4 regions of the Roseibium sp. QJM3NY_11 genome follow, and region 1 is predicted to be linked to each of the others. Evidence: predicted binding sites of a transcription regulator. Region 1 holds the regulator's gene; each other region holds the start of a gene.

Region 1 (3,776 bases):
GCAGGCTGGACGGCGCGGCGGCGCTGCTGTTGCTGTGCGCCCTGTTCACCGGGCTGCTGCTGCCCGGGCGCACACGTCTGTGCGCGGCGCTGCCGCTGGCGGCCGGAATCCTCATCGCCGTCGGCTCGCGTCCGCCGGACATTCAGATCGCCGCCTCCGGCGGTCGTGTCGCGGCGCGTGATGACGGCGGTCTGCTGCGGTTTTCCGGTCGAAAGTCCGCCTTCCTGACGGAACTCTGGTTCCAGTACGAAGGGGTTCCTCCGGACGCGATTGGATCGCGCAAGATGAATTCGGAGCAAAGGCACTGCGACCCGCTCGGATGTGTTGTGCACGCTTATTCGGTTGCCGGTGAGCGCGCCGGGACAAAGGAAAGGTCTGTTGCCATCGCCTTGCCGAAATCCCTGGAGGCTTCGGATGACGATTGCCGGTATGCGGATATTATCGTGAGCGATCAGATCGTGCGGGAAGACTGCCGTGCGCGACTGGTTGTTGGCCCGGAAATCAGAACCTCCAGGGGCGCTGTTTCCATCTGGCTGTCAGCGGAGGAACCACGCGCGAGCATCTCCGGTCAGCAAGGAAAAGAAAAAGACAAAGAAAATGGAAAAGCAGAGGCACCAACGCCACCGCTTCCGATCGATCAAAACCGAAACGGCCGGGCTCCCGTGATCAGCAGAGTGATCTACGCAATTCCGGATCCGCCGAGACCATGGCACAGGCAGGGAACGGTGACGCGCGCATATCTGCGCCGCGCCGCGCGTGCCGATACGGAATGACCGGCGGCATTGCCGGGGCGTTATCTGGCGTTGCCGCTCAATATTGGCGGAAAAGAGCGACCAGCCGTCCCTGAACGCGGACCCGGCCAGGGCCGAAGATACGCGTTTCATAGGCCGGGTTGGCAGCCTCCAGCGCAATGGAGGCTCCCTTCTTGCGCAGCCGCTTCAGCGTTGCCTCCTCGTCATCCACCAGCGCGACGACGATATCTCCGCTGTCCGCATTGTCCGTCCGGCGGATCAGCACGGTGTCGCCGTCGAGGATGCCGGCCTCGATCATGGAATCGCCCCGCACTTCAAGAGCATAGTGTTCCCCCTTGCCGAGCAATTCCTGCGGCACGGTGATCGAATGACTGTGGGTCTGGATGGCCTCGATGGGAACACCGGCGGCAATGCGGCCCATGACCGGGATTTCCGTACCGGCGGACACCGGTTCTTCCACCTGTTTGGTGAATTCCGGTTTGCCAAGCGAGCCTTCGATCACTTCGGGAGAGAAACTGCCGCGTGCGCGCGGCGCGCCCAGACCCGGGGCGATCGAGTCGGGCAGGCGGACCACTTCCATGGCCCGGGCCCTGTTCGGCAGGCGCCGGATGAAGCCACGTTCCTCCAGGGCGGTAATAAGGCGGTGAATGCCGGATTTGGACCTGAGATCCAGCGCGTCCTTCATTTCGTCGAAAGACGGCGGAACACCGGTTTCCTTCAGTCTTTCGTGAATGAACATGAGCAGTTCATACTGCTTGCGCGTCAACATGTCGGTATCCCCTGGCCGCGAAATAGGCTGGTACAAATCAAGAACATGGTACCTGTTCCCATTGTGTTCTGCAAGGGTAAATGTTCTCTTACTGTTCCTGATCAACCTGCGCGCCGGTCGTGGCGGCACGTTCGCCCGCCCTAGGGGTCACTCCGGCACTGCGGTGCCCCTGATCAGGAGCTCGCAGGTAACAAGTGTCGGTGCGGTTCCGGGGCGCACGGTGCCCTGGTGAAGGGCTCCCTCCAGATCGACGCCACGTATGGGAAGCCTGAGCGGCGTGTCGCCGGTTTTTCCCGCGCCGGACCGCACAAGGATTTCCGATATCAGGCCGGTCATCGGGGATGTTTCCCGGAACGCCGCGCCGGCGAGACTACCGAGGCCGAAAACCTCAAAGTCCGGTTCCGCCAGAGCCGCGGCGAGTGCTGTCACACTGTCATGCAGGTCAGCGAACGGCGCGAGGGTGGCGATCAGGGCATTGTGAGGCCTGGTCGAGGCCCGCGGTTCGTCCGGTCTGACCCGAAACAGGGTGAATTCGGTCTCCGGATCCTCCGCGGCTTCGAATTTGGCGCCCTTTATGCCGTAGCCCGTGATCCGCGCGGCCTCGGCCGTTGCCAGCGTTTGCGGCAGCAAGTGGCCGAGATGGCCGGTGCCGCCTTCGTGCCAGCATGCGTGGATATGGGCAAACCATTGGCCGTCCTTCCAGCCGAGGATGGCCACGGCTTCGTCCAGAACGGCGCCGCCGGAGGTTCTCGTGTCGCTGTACCAGGCGGCGTGACGGTCGTCGATGGCCCGGTCCGGCATGACATAATCGAAAGGCGCCAGCGCCAGTCCACCGAGGTCGAGCACCGCGGAGCCGCACCCCTTCTGGTCGGCGAAGCTGCCCAGCGCGTCGATCAGGGGCGCGCCGCCGTCAAGCTCAAGCGAGACCGGGTCCGCGCGGCAGGTCATGCCGGGGCTGCGGTCCGTGGCTGCGGGTCCGGGATGCCGGATGTCCGCGAGGCTGTCCGGGGCAGGCCGTCTCACAGCAGACCCTTCTCGTCCAGATGGTCGCGCACCAGTTTCTTCGTGACCTTGCCATAGGCGCTGGTCGGCATCTGCGCGATGAAGAGATAGCGGGCGGGCAGTTTGTATCGGGCGACACGGTCCTGCAGGAACGCAGTGAGGTGCTGGGGATCCGGAGAGGCGCCATCCGCCGTCACGCATACCGCCAGGCCGACTTCGCCCCATTGCGGGTCTGGAATACCGAGTATGGCCACTTCCGAAATCGCCGGATGGGCGAGCAGGACCTCTTCCACTTCCTTGGGGTAGACGTTGGAACCGCCGGAAATATACATGTCCGACGCCCGGCCGGTCAGATACAGAAACCGCTGCGCGTCCATGTGGCCGATATCGCCCGTGCGGAACCAGCCGTTGCGGAAGGAGGCTGCATTGGCGGCGGCGTCGTCCAGATAACCGGCACAGACAGCCGCGCCGATGACGCAGACCTCCCCGGTCCGGTGTGGCGGCAGGATGGTGCCGGTCTCGTCCTGGATGGAAATCTCGATCCCGGTCCTTTCGGTGCCACAGGTGCCTGTACGCGCCTGCGGGCCGTCTTCCAGACAATGGTCCTGGGGGCGCAGCACCGTGATATTGCCGGTCACTTCGCCAAGACCGTAGTATTGCACCAGAACCTTGCCGAGTTTCTCAAGCGCCTTTTTCTGATCCTCGCGGTACATCGGCGCACCGGCATAGATGACGTAGCGCAGACTGGAATGGTCGAACCGGCCCACCGCCGGGTCCTCGACCAGCCGCTTGACGATGGTCGGGACGGTGAAGAGATTGCTGACCCGGTGTTTCTCGATCAGTTCAAAGGCAACAGCCGGGGAAAAGCCGCCTGCGGGCATCAGCACATGGGCCGCGCCGGTGGGAAGCTGCGCGATCTGGTGCAGACCGGCCCCATGGGACAGGGGAGCGATCACCAGGGAGGCGTCCTCTTCGGTGGTGCCCGGCAACAGGTCGGCCATGTAGTTGACGCAGACAAAGCCGATCTGGCCGTGGCTGAGCACCACGGCCTTGGGCCGTCCGGTCGAGCCCGAGGTGAAAAACAGCCAGCAGGGCGTGGTATAGTCGACAGCGGCGTTCGCGACCGTGCTTCCCGTATGACTGGCGACGAGATCCTCGTAGTCCTGGCCGAAATCGCTCGCACCGATACTGATGCAGCCCGCAAGGTCCGGACAGGCGGTTCCGACTGCGGCTGCCTGCGCGCCAAAGTCGGC
Region 2 (3,776 bases), 350 kb from region 1:
GGCGTCGCGGTCCGCGCCCTCAAGGCCGGCAACCGCGGGCAGTGCGACGAAATAATCGTCCGGATCGAACGCGAAGGTCGCGGCATTCGCGAGGGCCCTGCGCAATCCGGCCGCCTTGGCTGTCGGCTTGCCGTCTTGCACCCAGACGAAATCGGGATGTTCGCGGTAATAGGCAATCAGAGCTTCGCCGACACCCGGCAGTGCGGTCAGATTCATGTCCTTGAGCGCCGGGCGGGCCTCGTCGAACGCGGTCAGAACGATCGGTGCCTGCGGAGCGGTGTCCGTTTCGACGGCCGTTGTTTCGGCCCCCTCGGGAACGATCTGCGCGGGCTGAACCTCGGCCGTTTTCTTTTCGGAAAGCTCGGCGAGCGAAACCTGCTTCCACGCATCGGGCGCGTAGGTCAGGTAGCGGGGAGCGGATACCTTTACTGCCGCCGTCTGCTTACGGAGCTGTTGCTGACGCAGACGCTCCTCCTTCCGGCGCTGATGCTCCGGATTGAACAGGCGCTGGAGGAAATTCTGGGCACTGGCCGGCTCAACCGCCGAGACGCTGAGACCGGTCGCCAGCACGGACGCCATCAGCCCCGCCTTGAGAGAACAGCCAAGGAAGCCCCTGGTCCTTACCGCCAACGCGGACACGCCCTTGCCGGGCTTGCGTTCGCCGTGTCTCGTTGTATCTGCTCGCATTGTTTCAACCCGAAATGTTTAAGTTTAAAGGCCCGGCATCACGCCCAGTCCCGCCGGTAATCTCGATCCCTGCCTGGGATAGCCCCGTTCCCTGTGTGCCGAACGGGAGCTATGTCAACAAGGCGCGGCCGGTCAGTCGAATAGTCTGAATCGGGGCCGGACGCCTGCTGCTGTCGTTTGATACTATAGCAGGACTAAGTCTGTGGTTAAGGTCGGCTGTCATACACAGATTTTGAAATCAATTCAGTGTGACGATAATGCCGCTCGCGGACCCACCCGTGGCTGATTTTTGACGCCTCTTGCCACCAGAGATTGAATATCGGCAATCATCCCCATGGGGACCGGCTTTTGTGGATCTCGCTTCACGCCGGTTTCGGCGCCGCAATCTGCCTCAGCCAGACCATCATCACAGGCCAGAAGGCCCTATTCGGCCCATTCAAGGCGCGGAAATACGTGCATGCATGTCGGCGTGTGCAGGACGCGGCCCAATGCCGGGGCCATGCCTCGCCTAAATCGATACCCCAATGCCGCTGATCTGCCCCGCAGCCTGCCCGATGACGCCGTCTTGCGATCCCGAGCCGAAATCGATGGCATCGGCGATCCGGGCACCTCATGCCGGCCAGGTGCCGGCGGATGTCGCCGCCACCCCGGTGGCTGCCCCGCTGTGCGGGCTGCCACCGGGGTGGTCCGGCCCAATCAGAACGGAATTTCGTCGTCCATGGGTCCGCCACCGCCGCCGGATGGGCCACCCTGGCCGCCCCCGCCGCCGCCATAGCCGCCGCCGAAACCGCCCCCGGAGCCGCCGCCCGAACCGCCGCTGCCGCTGCCGCCGCCGCCGCCGCCGAAGCTGCCACCGCCGCCCTGGCTGTCATTGCCGTAATCCGGAAGGGAGCCGCCACCGGCGCCCTCGCCCCGGCCGTCGAGCATGGTCAGGTTGGAATTGAACCCCTGAAGGACGACTTCAGTGGAATACCGGTCCTGGCCGCCCTGGTCCTGCCATTTGCGGGTCTGCAACTGGCCTTCGAGATAGACCTTGGAGCCCTTGCGCAGGTAGTTTTCGGCGACCTTGCAAAGTCCTTCGTTGAAGATCACCACACGATGCCATTCGGTCTTCTCCCGGCGCTCGCCCGAGGTGCGGTCGCGCCAGGATTCCGATGTTGCTATCCGCAGATTGGCGATCGGACGCCCATCCTGCGTCCGGCGGATTTCCGGATCGGCACCGAGGTTGCCGACCAAAATGACTTTGTTGACGCTGCCCGCCATCCTGCACTCCTGTTGTTTTATCGCGGAACGGCCACATCTTGAACTTTTTCGCTACGTGTTTCGCCGTTCACGCGTTGCAAGCCATGCTGCTAAAGATCAGAACCCTAACGGCCCGCCAACAGCTTCGCGCGCATTTTCCTGTTTCAGCGGCCATTTTCCACAAGGCAGCCTCCAAGGCGCCGCAAGCCCTCCCGGGCCGAACCCGGCCAAACCAGCACCGCGCTCGGTTGCCTGGCCATGACACTCTATCCTGTCTCTGCTCCTGTGCGACATATTTGCCGTCGCGGCGTCAACGCCGGACCGCCGCCCGCACCCTGCCGGTCGCCCAGCCACGGGAAACAATCACCGACATCGGCGCATGTACTTGTTTTGTTCCTATCAGGTCTGTACAAGCGTTTCAATCGTATTGGCTGCGGAAACCGGAATTCGGACGCCTTCGAGGCCTACCCGACTGGAAGCGCCGCGTGAAACTGCTATATCGGGGCAAACGGATGCCACCGCGTGGGACCATCATGCGCCCGCCGCCGCACAAACAGCGGCACCATGCGCAAGAGCTCGGGAAGAATTGAAATGAAGACATCCAAGGGCGCACGGCCGGATGAAAGCTGGAAAAACGACCCCACCCGGATGCTCAGCGTCCGCGGCGCGCGGGAGCACAATCTCAAGGGGGTCGATCTTGACCTGCCGCGCGACCAGTTGATCGTCATGACCGGTCTTTCGGGATCGGGAAAGTCGTCTTTGGCCTTTGACACCATTTATGCCGAAGGTCAGCGCCGCTATGTGGAAAGCCTTTCGGCCTACGCGCGCCAGTTCCTGGAAATGATGCAGAAGCCGGATGTCGACCAGATCGACGGACTGTCTCCCGCCATCTCCATCGAACAGAAAACGACATCGCGCAATCCCCGTTCGACGGTCGGCACGGTCACCGAGATATATGACTATATGCGCCTGCTGTTTGCCCGGGTGGGGATCCCCTATTCGCCGGTGACCGGTCTGCCGATCGAAAGCCAGACCATCAGCCAGATGGTGGACAGGGTGCTCGCGCTCAAGGAAGGGTCACGGCTCTTTCTGCTGGCACCGATGGTGCGCGGCCGCAAGGGCGAGTACCGCAAGGAACTCGCGGAGCTCATGAAAAAGGGCTTTCAGCGCGTCAAGATCGACGGGACATTCCACGAGATCTCGGAGGCCCCCGCACTTGACAAGAAATTCAAGCATGACATCGACGTGGTCGTCGACCGTCTCGTCGTGCGCGGCGATATCGCGGGGCGGCTCGCGGATTCCCTTGAGACCGCGCTGAAACTGGCCGATGGCATTGCCATCGCCGAGTTCGCGGACAAGACCGACAAAAAGGGTGCGCCGGAACGGCTGATTTTCTCGGAAAAATTCGCCTGCCCGGTTTCGGGCTTCACAATCCCGGAAATCGAACCCCGGCTGTTCTCCTTCAACAATCCCTTCGGCGCCTGCCCGACATGCGACGGGCTCGGCACAACGCTGGCTTTCGAGGAAGACCTGGTGGTCCCGGATCATTCGTTGTCCCTGCGCGAAGGCGCCGTCCTGCCCTGGGCCAAGACCGGATCGACATCGCCCTACTACGCCCAGACCCTGGAAGCGCTGAGCAGCCATTTCGACGTTTCGATGGCGACCCCGTGGAAGGACCTCCCGGCAGAGGCCCGGGACGCCATCCTTCATGGCACGGGCAAGACCAAGATCGAGTTCGTGTATAATGACGGCGTGCGGTCCTACCGGACCGAAAAGACCTTCGAAGGTGTCGTCGGCAACATCGAGCGGCGCTGGCGCGAGACCGATTCAAGCTGGGTCCGTGAAGA
Region 3 (3,776 bases), 2.7 Mb from region 1:
GGTGCATCTGTCGGCACACTCCCGCTGCTGGTCGAAACCAGGATTGGCATCTACCTGTCCGCCGCCTGTTTCGGTGCGGGTTTCATCGTGATGACCGCCCTGCTCGGCATGTGGAGCATGCGGATTTTCCGCGCCGCGCCCTCCGTCGGCTTCGGCTTCACCTTCTTTCTGCTCTCCCTGGGCCAGGGGGTCGGGCCGGTCCTGAGCGGTTTCCTGATCCCGGTGACCGGACATTCCATGCTGTTTTTCGCCGCCGGGCTCATGTGCTGCGGGTTGGCGGCAGTCAGAATTTCAGACGCGGCGGCAGCGCGTTTGCCATAACAGCCGGTTATGGTCATCCGATTTCGCATAACCGCTAATTGCTGGCATTTCTCATTAAGTGCATGCAAGGTCATGACACGCTATGATTGTCAGTATACGTGTGATTGGATCCATGATTATCGCCACGTCAACCAAGACCGGTGCCAGCCTCGACATGGAATTGTGCCGGGCCATGTATGAAAAAGACCCGGACAAGATGATCGAGCTGGTCTCGAAATGGCTCGAGGTCAACCGGTTGGAAACGAGCGACAGGTTCTGTATTCCCGAATATCTGAGCAACGTCCTGTCCCGCACAGGCGGGCCCACCGGCAACTGGGGCCGCACCCTGGCCTCCTGACGCCGTCCGCCACTCCGGCTGACGCGCGGCCCCAGGGGTTACGGACGCTTGTCCAGAACGCCGACCCGGGTTGAAGATCGCTCCAGATCCCGAATCAGCTGCTTCATTTCCGCGATTTCCCGGACCTGAGCCTCGATGATGCCGTCCGCGAGGTCGCGCACACGGGGATCGGTGATCTCTGCTCTGCGGCTTGTCAGGATGGCGATGGAATGGTGCGGAATCATCGCCTTCATCCAGGCGATGTCGCCGATGGTCTTCTGACTGCGGACAAGGTAGAGCGATCCGGAAAAGAGAATTGCCGCAGCGATAAGGATCGCGACATTGGCAAGGCGATTTCGGTACATGTTCAGCATGAAGGCGAGCATGACCACCGTCATGGCAGCGCCCATGTAAAGGGCCATGAAAAGGCGCGTCTCGCTGAAATAGATGTGATCGGCCGCGTAGGTGTTCAGATACATCAGGCCGAGCATGACCGCGGTCGATGTGCCGATCATCGCAAGGAAGCGCAGGTAGTGGTTTTTCATGGAGCAGGTCCTCATGTAACAAGCAGAACGAGAGCCACCGCGATGTCGTCGCGAAGTCCTCGCACGAGGTGACAGCGGATGGGGAAATGCTCAGGCGGCTGTCCGGCACAGGCCGCCTTGCCGGCTTCGCCACCCTGCGAATTCAACGAAAAACGGGCCGGAAAGGTTCCCGTTGACTTGGCGCCGGGGCGTTCAAGACGGCGACGGGGCGCTTCATCCAGACGGCGCGCGCACCGCTTGTTCCATATTTGTTCTTGAACATCCTGCCGTTGTGTGCTTGTCTTCGACACCCTTTCAGGTAGAGAAATCGAAGAGCGCGGACATGGTCAGCAAGGTCACTACAGTCGCCTTTCAGGGCATTGAGGCCGTGCCGGTGGACGTGCAGGTGCATGTCGGCCCGGGCATGGTCGCCTTCAATGTGGTCGGCCTGCCGGACAAGGCGGTCGGCGAAAGCCGGGAGCGGGTCCGTGCCGCCCTGTCCGCGTCGGGTCTGGCCCTGCCGGCCAAGCGCGTTACCGTCAACCTCGCGCCCGCGGACCTGCCCAAGGAAGGCTCGCATTACGATCTGCCGATCGCGCTCGGGGTCATGGCCGCCATCGGCGCGATCCCTGCCGAATTTCTCCACGGCTACGCCGTTCTGGGAGAACTCGGCCTGGACGGCACCCTGGCTCCTGTCGCAGGTGTGCTGCCGGCGGCCATGGGGGCGTCCGCCCTCGGCAAGGGCCTGATCTGCCCCGCGGCCAGCGGCAGCGAAGCCGCCTGGGCCGACCGGGACATGGACATTCTGGCACCCCGTTCTCTCATTCAGCTTGCAAATCACTTCAAGGGCACGCAGGTGCTCAGCCGTCCCGTCGCGAAATTGCACGGCAATGCAGGACCGCTGCCGGATCTCGCCGAGGTCAAGGGCCAGGAAACAGCCCGCAGGGCGCTCGAAATTGCCGCTGCCGGGGGCCACAATCTTCTGATGACCGGCCCGCCCGGATCGGGCAAGTCCATGCTGGCCAGCCGGCTGCCGTCGATCCTGCCGCCACTGACCCCGCGCGAGCTTCTGGAAGTCTCGATGATCGCCTCGCTGGCGGGAGAACTGGCCGAAGGCAAGCTGACCGACCGGCGGCCGTTCCGGGCACCGCATCATTCCGCCTCCATGGCAGCGCTGGTCGGTGGCGGCCTGAAGGCCCGGCCCGGGGAAGTCTCGCTCGCCCACAACGGCGTCCTGTTTCTGGACGAACTGCCCGAATTCACACCCCAGGTGCTCGACAGTCTGCGCCAGCCGCTGGAATCCGGCGAGGCGGTGATTGCCCGCGCCAATCACCGGGTCACCTATCCGGCGCGCATCCAGATGGTGGCCGCCATGAACCCGTGCCGTTGCGGCCATGCGGGCGAGCCGGGCCACCAGTGCCGCCGCGGCGAACGCTGCGTGACCGACTATCAGGCCCGGATTTCCGGCCCGCTGCTCGACAGGATCGACGTCAGGATCGAAGTCCCGGCGGTGACCGCCGCCGACCTGATCGGCACGGCCGCAAGCGAAAGCTCCGCCACAGTTGCCGCCCGTGTGGCGGACGCAAGGAAAATCCAGCTGGAGCGCTTCCTCGAACTCGGCATCGCCTGCCGGACAAATGCCCAGGCACCCGCATCCGCCGTCGAGACCCTGGCCCGGCCCGACGCCAAGGGCCTGGCGTTCCTGCGCGATGTGGCCGAACGCATGGCGCTCAGCGCCCGCGGCTATCACCGTGTCCTGAAGCTGGCCCGCACCCTGGCCGATCTCGACACTGTCGACCAGGTCGGCCGGATCCACCTTGCCGAAGCCCTGAGCTACCGCGGCGAGGACCGGTCCCGCCGGGCGGCCTGACGGATCAGGCCTTCGGCTTTACGGCCCGCACGGCAAGCCCGGCCTGACACCATCATTTTAATCTCCGTACGCCCGAGGTTTCCAGCTATGCTGGGCGATACATTCTCACGCATTGGAAACAGATCATGGCTCGTCCGCCCCGCCGACATACCACCGCCATCGAACAGGCCGAAGCCCTGTTCAAATCGGCGACGAAAAAGCCGGCCGAAGAAACGCCCAGGCCGGTCAGAACGGCGATGCCCGTGGGCAAGGAGACAGTGTCCGTGCGCCTCGACCGGGATGTTCTGGAACATTTCCAGGACGACGGCCCCGGCTGGCAGGACCGTATCAACGCCGCACTCAGGAAGGCCGTAGGTCTGAGTTAGGGTCCGAACCTGCAAAAGAGGTCGCACTGGTTTGAAACGGTTTGCGCCTCCCGAGGTCAACCCGATCGACTCCGCACCACATGGAAATGACCACACCCCGCATTGTCGGCGCCACCAACCGGGCATCGATAAGCGTCTTGTTAGGATATGCGTGCAAGAATGCCGCAACGTGAAGCTCCGGTGCGCCCATCGGAGCCGCGGAACTGCCGCGCCCGTGACGCCTGTCCTCCCGAACCCGGGGCAGACGGGCTGCTGAAACGACACAGCGGAACCCTGTGGTTGGCCAACGAGATGAAACTGACAGACAGGCCGGACGAGCCGGAAAAGTCGTTCTCGAACCCGGACGGGTTTCCCCGGCGCCTGCAACGCGGCGGTGAGGC
Region 4 (3,776 bases), 1.9 Mb from region 1:
CGGAAGATCGCGAAGGACTGGATCGCGGATCCCGATATCGACGTGATCATTTCCACCGGCGGCACCGGTTTCACCGGCCGCGACGTGACGCCCGAAGCCATGGAACCCCTGTTCGAAAAGCGCATGGACGGTTTCTCGGAGGTCTTTCACCGGATTTCCTACGACAAGATCGGCACCTCGACGATCCAGTCCAGGGCCACCGGCGGCGTCGCCGGCGCCACCTATATATTCGTGCTGCCGGGATCTCCGGGCGCCTGCAAGGACGCCTGGGACGGCATCCTGATGTGGCAGCTCGACTACCGCCACATGCCCTGCAATTTCGTGGAAATCATGCCGCGCCTCGACGAGCACCTGAAACGCGGCAAGCTGCGGGAGGCTTAGCCCCGGACAGGGCAAGCCAAGAGCCTGAGATTCCCTCAGGCGCCATTCGTTCGAAAGACGGGCAGTCCCTTGCCCGGGCCGAAGTGCCGATTTCAGCCGTGCAGCTTGACCGCGACGCTCGCGGGGATGCGCAGCATGCCGACGCAAAAGCGTGCCAGGGACTGGCGGAACCGGGAGAGCACGCTGTCGTCTTCCGCATCACCGGACGAAACGGCAGCCGCTCGCAGAAACACCAGCCGCCCGCGTCCGATGCGCTTGGCGATGTCCAGGTCTTCCAGTTCCGGCAGTGGCCTGTGTCCGCCGAGCTTCTGATAGAAGCTGCGCGAGATCAGCAGACCCTGATTGCCATATGGCATGCCGAGAAGCTGCGAGCGCAGGGCCGCAATGGTTTCGCTGATGCGGGCGCCAAAGCCGAAGGCTTCGTAGCGGAGGCGGAAACTTGCGGCGGTGCCGGGACCCTTGCGCGCACGCGCGGCTCTTTCGACAAAAGCCTGCGCCTCGTGATGCCAGCCGCTTTCCAGCAGCGTTTCGGGACGCAGGAACAACAGCCAGTCGCCGCGCCTTGAAAGAGACACGCCATAGGCAAGACGCTCGCTGCGCGGCGCGCCCTGGCGGCACGCCCAGGTGCAGCCTGCGGCATCGGCGACCATGTCGGTGTTGTCGGTCGACCCGCCATCCACAATGATGACTTCGCGCACGACACCTTCCGCCGCCGCCGGTACCAAAGCCGAGAGGGCGTGCACCAGCTCGGTTTCTGAATTCTTTGTCGCGATGATGACACTTATCATGAGCCCGAGTTTTACATGAAAAATTTCAAAGTGCGAGAGAGTCCGCTTGTGAAAGCTCTGATTTAGGCTAATGTTCCTGATATGTTCTTTTTTGATTACGGAACGCCTTGATGAATGCCTTCAGACACTCCCTGCCCGCGTCGCCAGCGGCAGAGCCTTCCGCGTCGGAAGCCGCAAGGCTGGGTGAGGAGCGCCGCCGCGGCCGGGGGGCGGCTCTCAACAAGAGCGGGCGTTTCGAGCCGGTTGCCAGAGAGGACTTCGACGACGGCTGGGACAGCCTTGACGACCTGCCGCCGCTCAAGACGGAGATCCAGGAGGAGCGCGCGCGCACCATCATCACCCGCAACGAGTCTCCGGACATCTCCTTCGACCGGTCGATCAATCCCTACAGGGGATGCGAGCACGGCTGCATCTACTGCTTCGCCAGGCCCAGCCACGCCTATATGGGCCTGTCTCCCGGGCTCGATTTCGAAACCAGACTGTTTGCCAAACCCAATGCCGCGGAGCTTCTGGAGCGCGAACTGTCCCGTCCCGGCTACACCCCGCGCGTCATCGCCATCGGCACCAACACCGACCCCTATCAGCCGATGGAGCGCAGTTACAAGCTGATGCCCGAAATACTGGAGGTTCTGGAGGCCTGTTCCCACCCGGTCGCGATCGTCACCAAGTCGGCCCTGGTCAGCCGTGACATCGACATCCTCGCCCGCATGGCGAAACGAAACCTGGTCAAGGTCGCGCTTTCGGTGACGACGCTGGACAGGAAACTCTGCCGGGCAATGGAGCCGCGGGCTTCCGCACCGCACAAGAGGCTTGGTGCCATAAAAGCCCTTTCGGAAGCAGGCATTCCAACGTCCGTCATGATGGCACCGATCATCCCGGCGCTGACGGACAGCGAAATCGAGGCCCTGCTTGAGGCCGCGGCCGAACACGGTGCGGCGGAGGCCGGTTATGTCCTGCTGCGCCTGCCGCGGGAAGTCTCCGAACTCTTCCGCGACTGGCTGCTGCGCGAGCGACCGAACCGCTACCAGCATGTGATGAACCTGATCCGGTCCATGCGCGGCGGCAAGGATTACGACGCCAAATGGGGCGAGCGCATGCGCGGACGCGGTCCCTATGCGGACCAGATCGGCAAACGCTTCTCGCTTGCCGCCAAACGTCTCGGGCTCAACCTGCGCCGCAAGAAACTGAATTCGGACGACTTCGTCCAGCCGCAAAAAGGCGGTGTGCAACTGGACCTGTTCTGATCCAGCGACTTGCGGAAAGGCTCGGGTGTCTGCAGGTTTGACGGTATGCCACACACTCCGACCCTTTTCGAACTGCCGTTCCCCGATCAGCCGGACCTTGACATTGAACGCCGGCAGGCCGCCGCGTTCGACGGATTTCTCTGCGGTGTGGACGAAGCCGGACGCGGCCCCTGGGCGGGACCTGTGGTCACCGCGGCCGTCATGCTGGACTATGACCGGGTTCCGCAGGGGCTGAACGATTCCAAGAAGCTGACCGAAGCCCGGCGCGAGGCGCTGTTCGAGGAAATCGTTACCAGTGCGCATGTGTCGGTTGCCAGCGCGTCACCTTCCACGATCGACCGGCTGAACATTCGCGCGGCAACCCTTTCGGCGATGGTTCGGGCGGTCACGCTCCTGGCTGCCGTTCCAGCTTATGTGCTGATCGACGGGCGGGATGTTCCGGCAGGATTGAAATCACCGGGTCAGGCTCTGGTAAAAGGCGACGGCCGCTGCCTGTGTGTCGCCGCCGCCTCGATTGTCGCCAAGGTCACCCGGGACCGGATGATGGTGCGGCTGGAAGAGCATTGTCCGGGCTACGGCTTTGCCCGTCACAAGGGTTACGGGGTTCCGCTGCATCAGGCAGCCCTGGCCAGACTTGGGCCTTCCCCGCACCACCGGATGAGCTTCAGGCCGGTCCGGGTTGCGGCAGAAGCGCACCGGTGACAAGAGCACGCCGCCGTGCCCCTGACCATCACAAGGGCAAAGGCCGATGACACCGGTGACTTGCTGAGTTTCAGAGGCCCGCCATCCGGGGCGAAGCGGCGATCTGCCGGGACTGGACGATCAAGCCACGTGAAGAGCACGGCCCCGTTTCTGCGGCGTAGCTCAAAAGCAAAAGATCCTGCCGGCCGGCAGAAAGTCCGCTCGCCCGGTCAACCAGACCGCGCACCTCGGCGCACTTTGCCGGCAGACGGAAACGTGCCGTCAGATGGGTCGTCACCAGCACTCTCTGGCATGACTTGCGAAACGGCTGCCTGACACGACCGATACCGGCACAAACAAAAAGCGGCCCCGTGAGGCCGCTTTTCAGTTTGTTCATTGCCAGGAAAGCTGAACGTCAGTTCAACCGTTCCTTCACCTGCGAAATGCTCTTGGCCAGAATGTCGTCGGCGACCTTGTCCTTGACCTTGGCGGTCAGGATCACCTCGGCCGCGGCGACGGCAATGTCGGCCGCCTTGGCGCGAACCTCGGCAATCGCCTGGCTTTCGGCCTGGGCGATCTTGTCCTCGGCAGCCTTCGTCCGGCGGGCGATCATCTCTTCAAGGGCCTGATTGGTTTCCACCGTCAGGCGCTCGGCTTCCGAGTTGGCTTCGGCGATGATGGC

What was found. Region 1 encodes LexA, which represses DNA repair genes until DNA is damaged. Its sites were predicted from a motif close to TGTTCNNNNTGTGTTCNG; they were not measured.
Region 2: AC0VX3_RS15600 (single-stranded DNA-binding protein) is a predicted target of LexA. The motif match lies at 1,996-2,013, and genes of this name have one in related genera.
Region 3: AC0VX3_RS01335 (YifB family Mg chelatase-like AAA ATPase) is a predicted target of LexA. The motif match lies at 1,421-1,438, and genes of this name have one in related genera.
Region 4: AC0VX3_RS22475 (PA0069 family radical SAM protein) is a predicted target of LexA. The motif match lies at 1,241-1,258, and genes of this name have one in related genera.

Annotation. Positions count from the first base shown of each region.
Region 1 covers NZ_CM149660.1:3,020,801-3,024,576, forward strand. Annotated here, with positions in the region: gene AC0VX3_RS13975 (ComEC/Rec2 family competence protein) at 1-773, shown strand, start outside; gene lexA (transcriptional repressor LexA) at 811-1,521, opposite strand; gene AC0VX3_RS13985 (PPC domain-containing DNA-binding protein) at 1,669-2,544, opposite strand; gene AC0VX3_RS13990 (acyl-CoA synthetase) at 2,541-3,776, opposite strand, start outside.
Region 2 covers NZ_CM149660.1:3,373,521-3,377,296, forward strand. Annotated here, with positions in the region: gene AC0VX3_RS15595 (L,D-transpeptidase family protein) at 1-687, opposite strand, end outside; gene AC0VX3_RS15600 (single-stranded DNA-binding protein) at 1,384-1,950, opposite strand; gene uvrA (excinuclease ABC subunit UvrA) at 2,578-3,776, shown strand, end outside.
Region 3 covers NZ_CM149660.1:309,248-313,023, forward strand. Annotated here, with positions in the region: gene AC0VX3_RS01320 (MFS transporter) at 1-321, shown strand, start outside; gene AC0VX3_RS01325 (hypothetical protein) at 434-658, shown strand; gene AC0VX3_RS01330 (DUF305 domain-containing protein) at 697-1,182, opposite strand; gene AC0VX3_RS01335 (YifB family Mg chelatase-like AAA ATPase) at 1,505-3,031, shown strand; gene AC0VX3_RS01340 (BrnA antitoxin family protein) at 3,157-3,396, shown strand; gene AC0VX3_RS01345 (hypothetical protein) at 3,688-3,776, shown strand, end outside.
Region 4 covers NZ_CM149660.1:4,909,843-4,913,618, forward strand. Annotated here, with positions in the region: gene moaB (molybdenum cofactor biosynthesis protein B) at 1-381, shown strand, start outside; gene AC0VX3_RS22470 (glycosyltransferase) at 474-1,169, opposite strand; gene AC0VX3_RS22475 (PA0069 family radical SAM protein) at 1,280-2,413, shown strand; gene AC0VX3_RS22480 (ribonuclease HII) at 2,459-3,115, shown strand; gene AC0VX3_RS22485 (hypothetical protein) at 3,186-3,491, opposite strand; gene AC0VX3_RS22490 (F0F1 ATP synthase subunit B) at 3,510-3,776, opposite strand, start outside.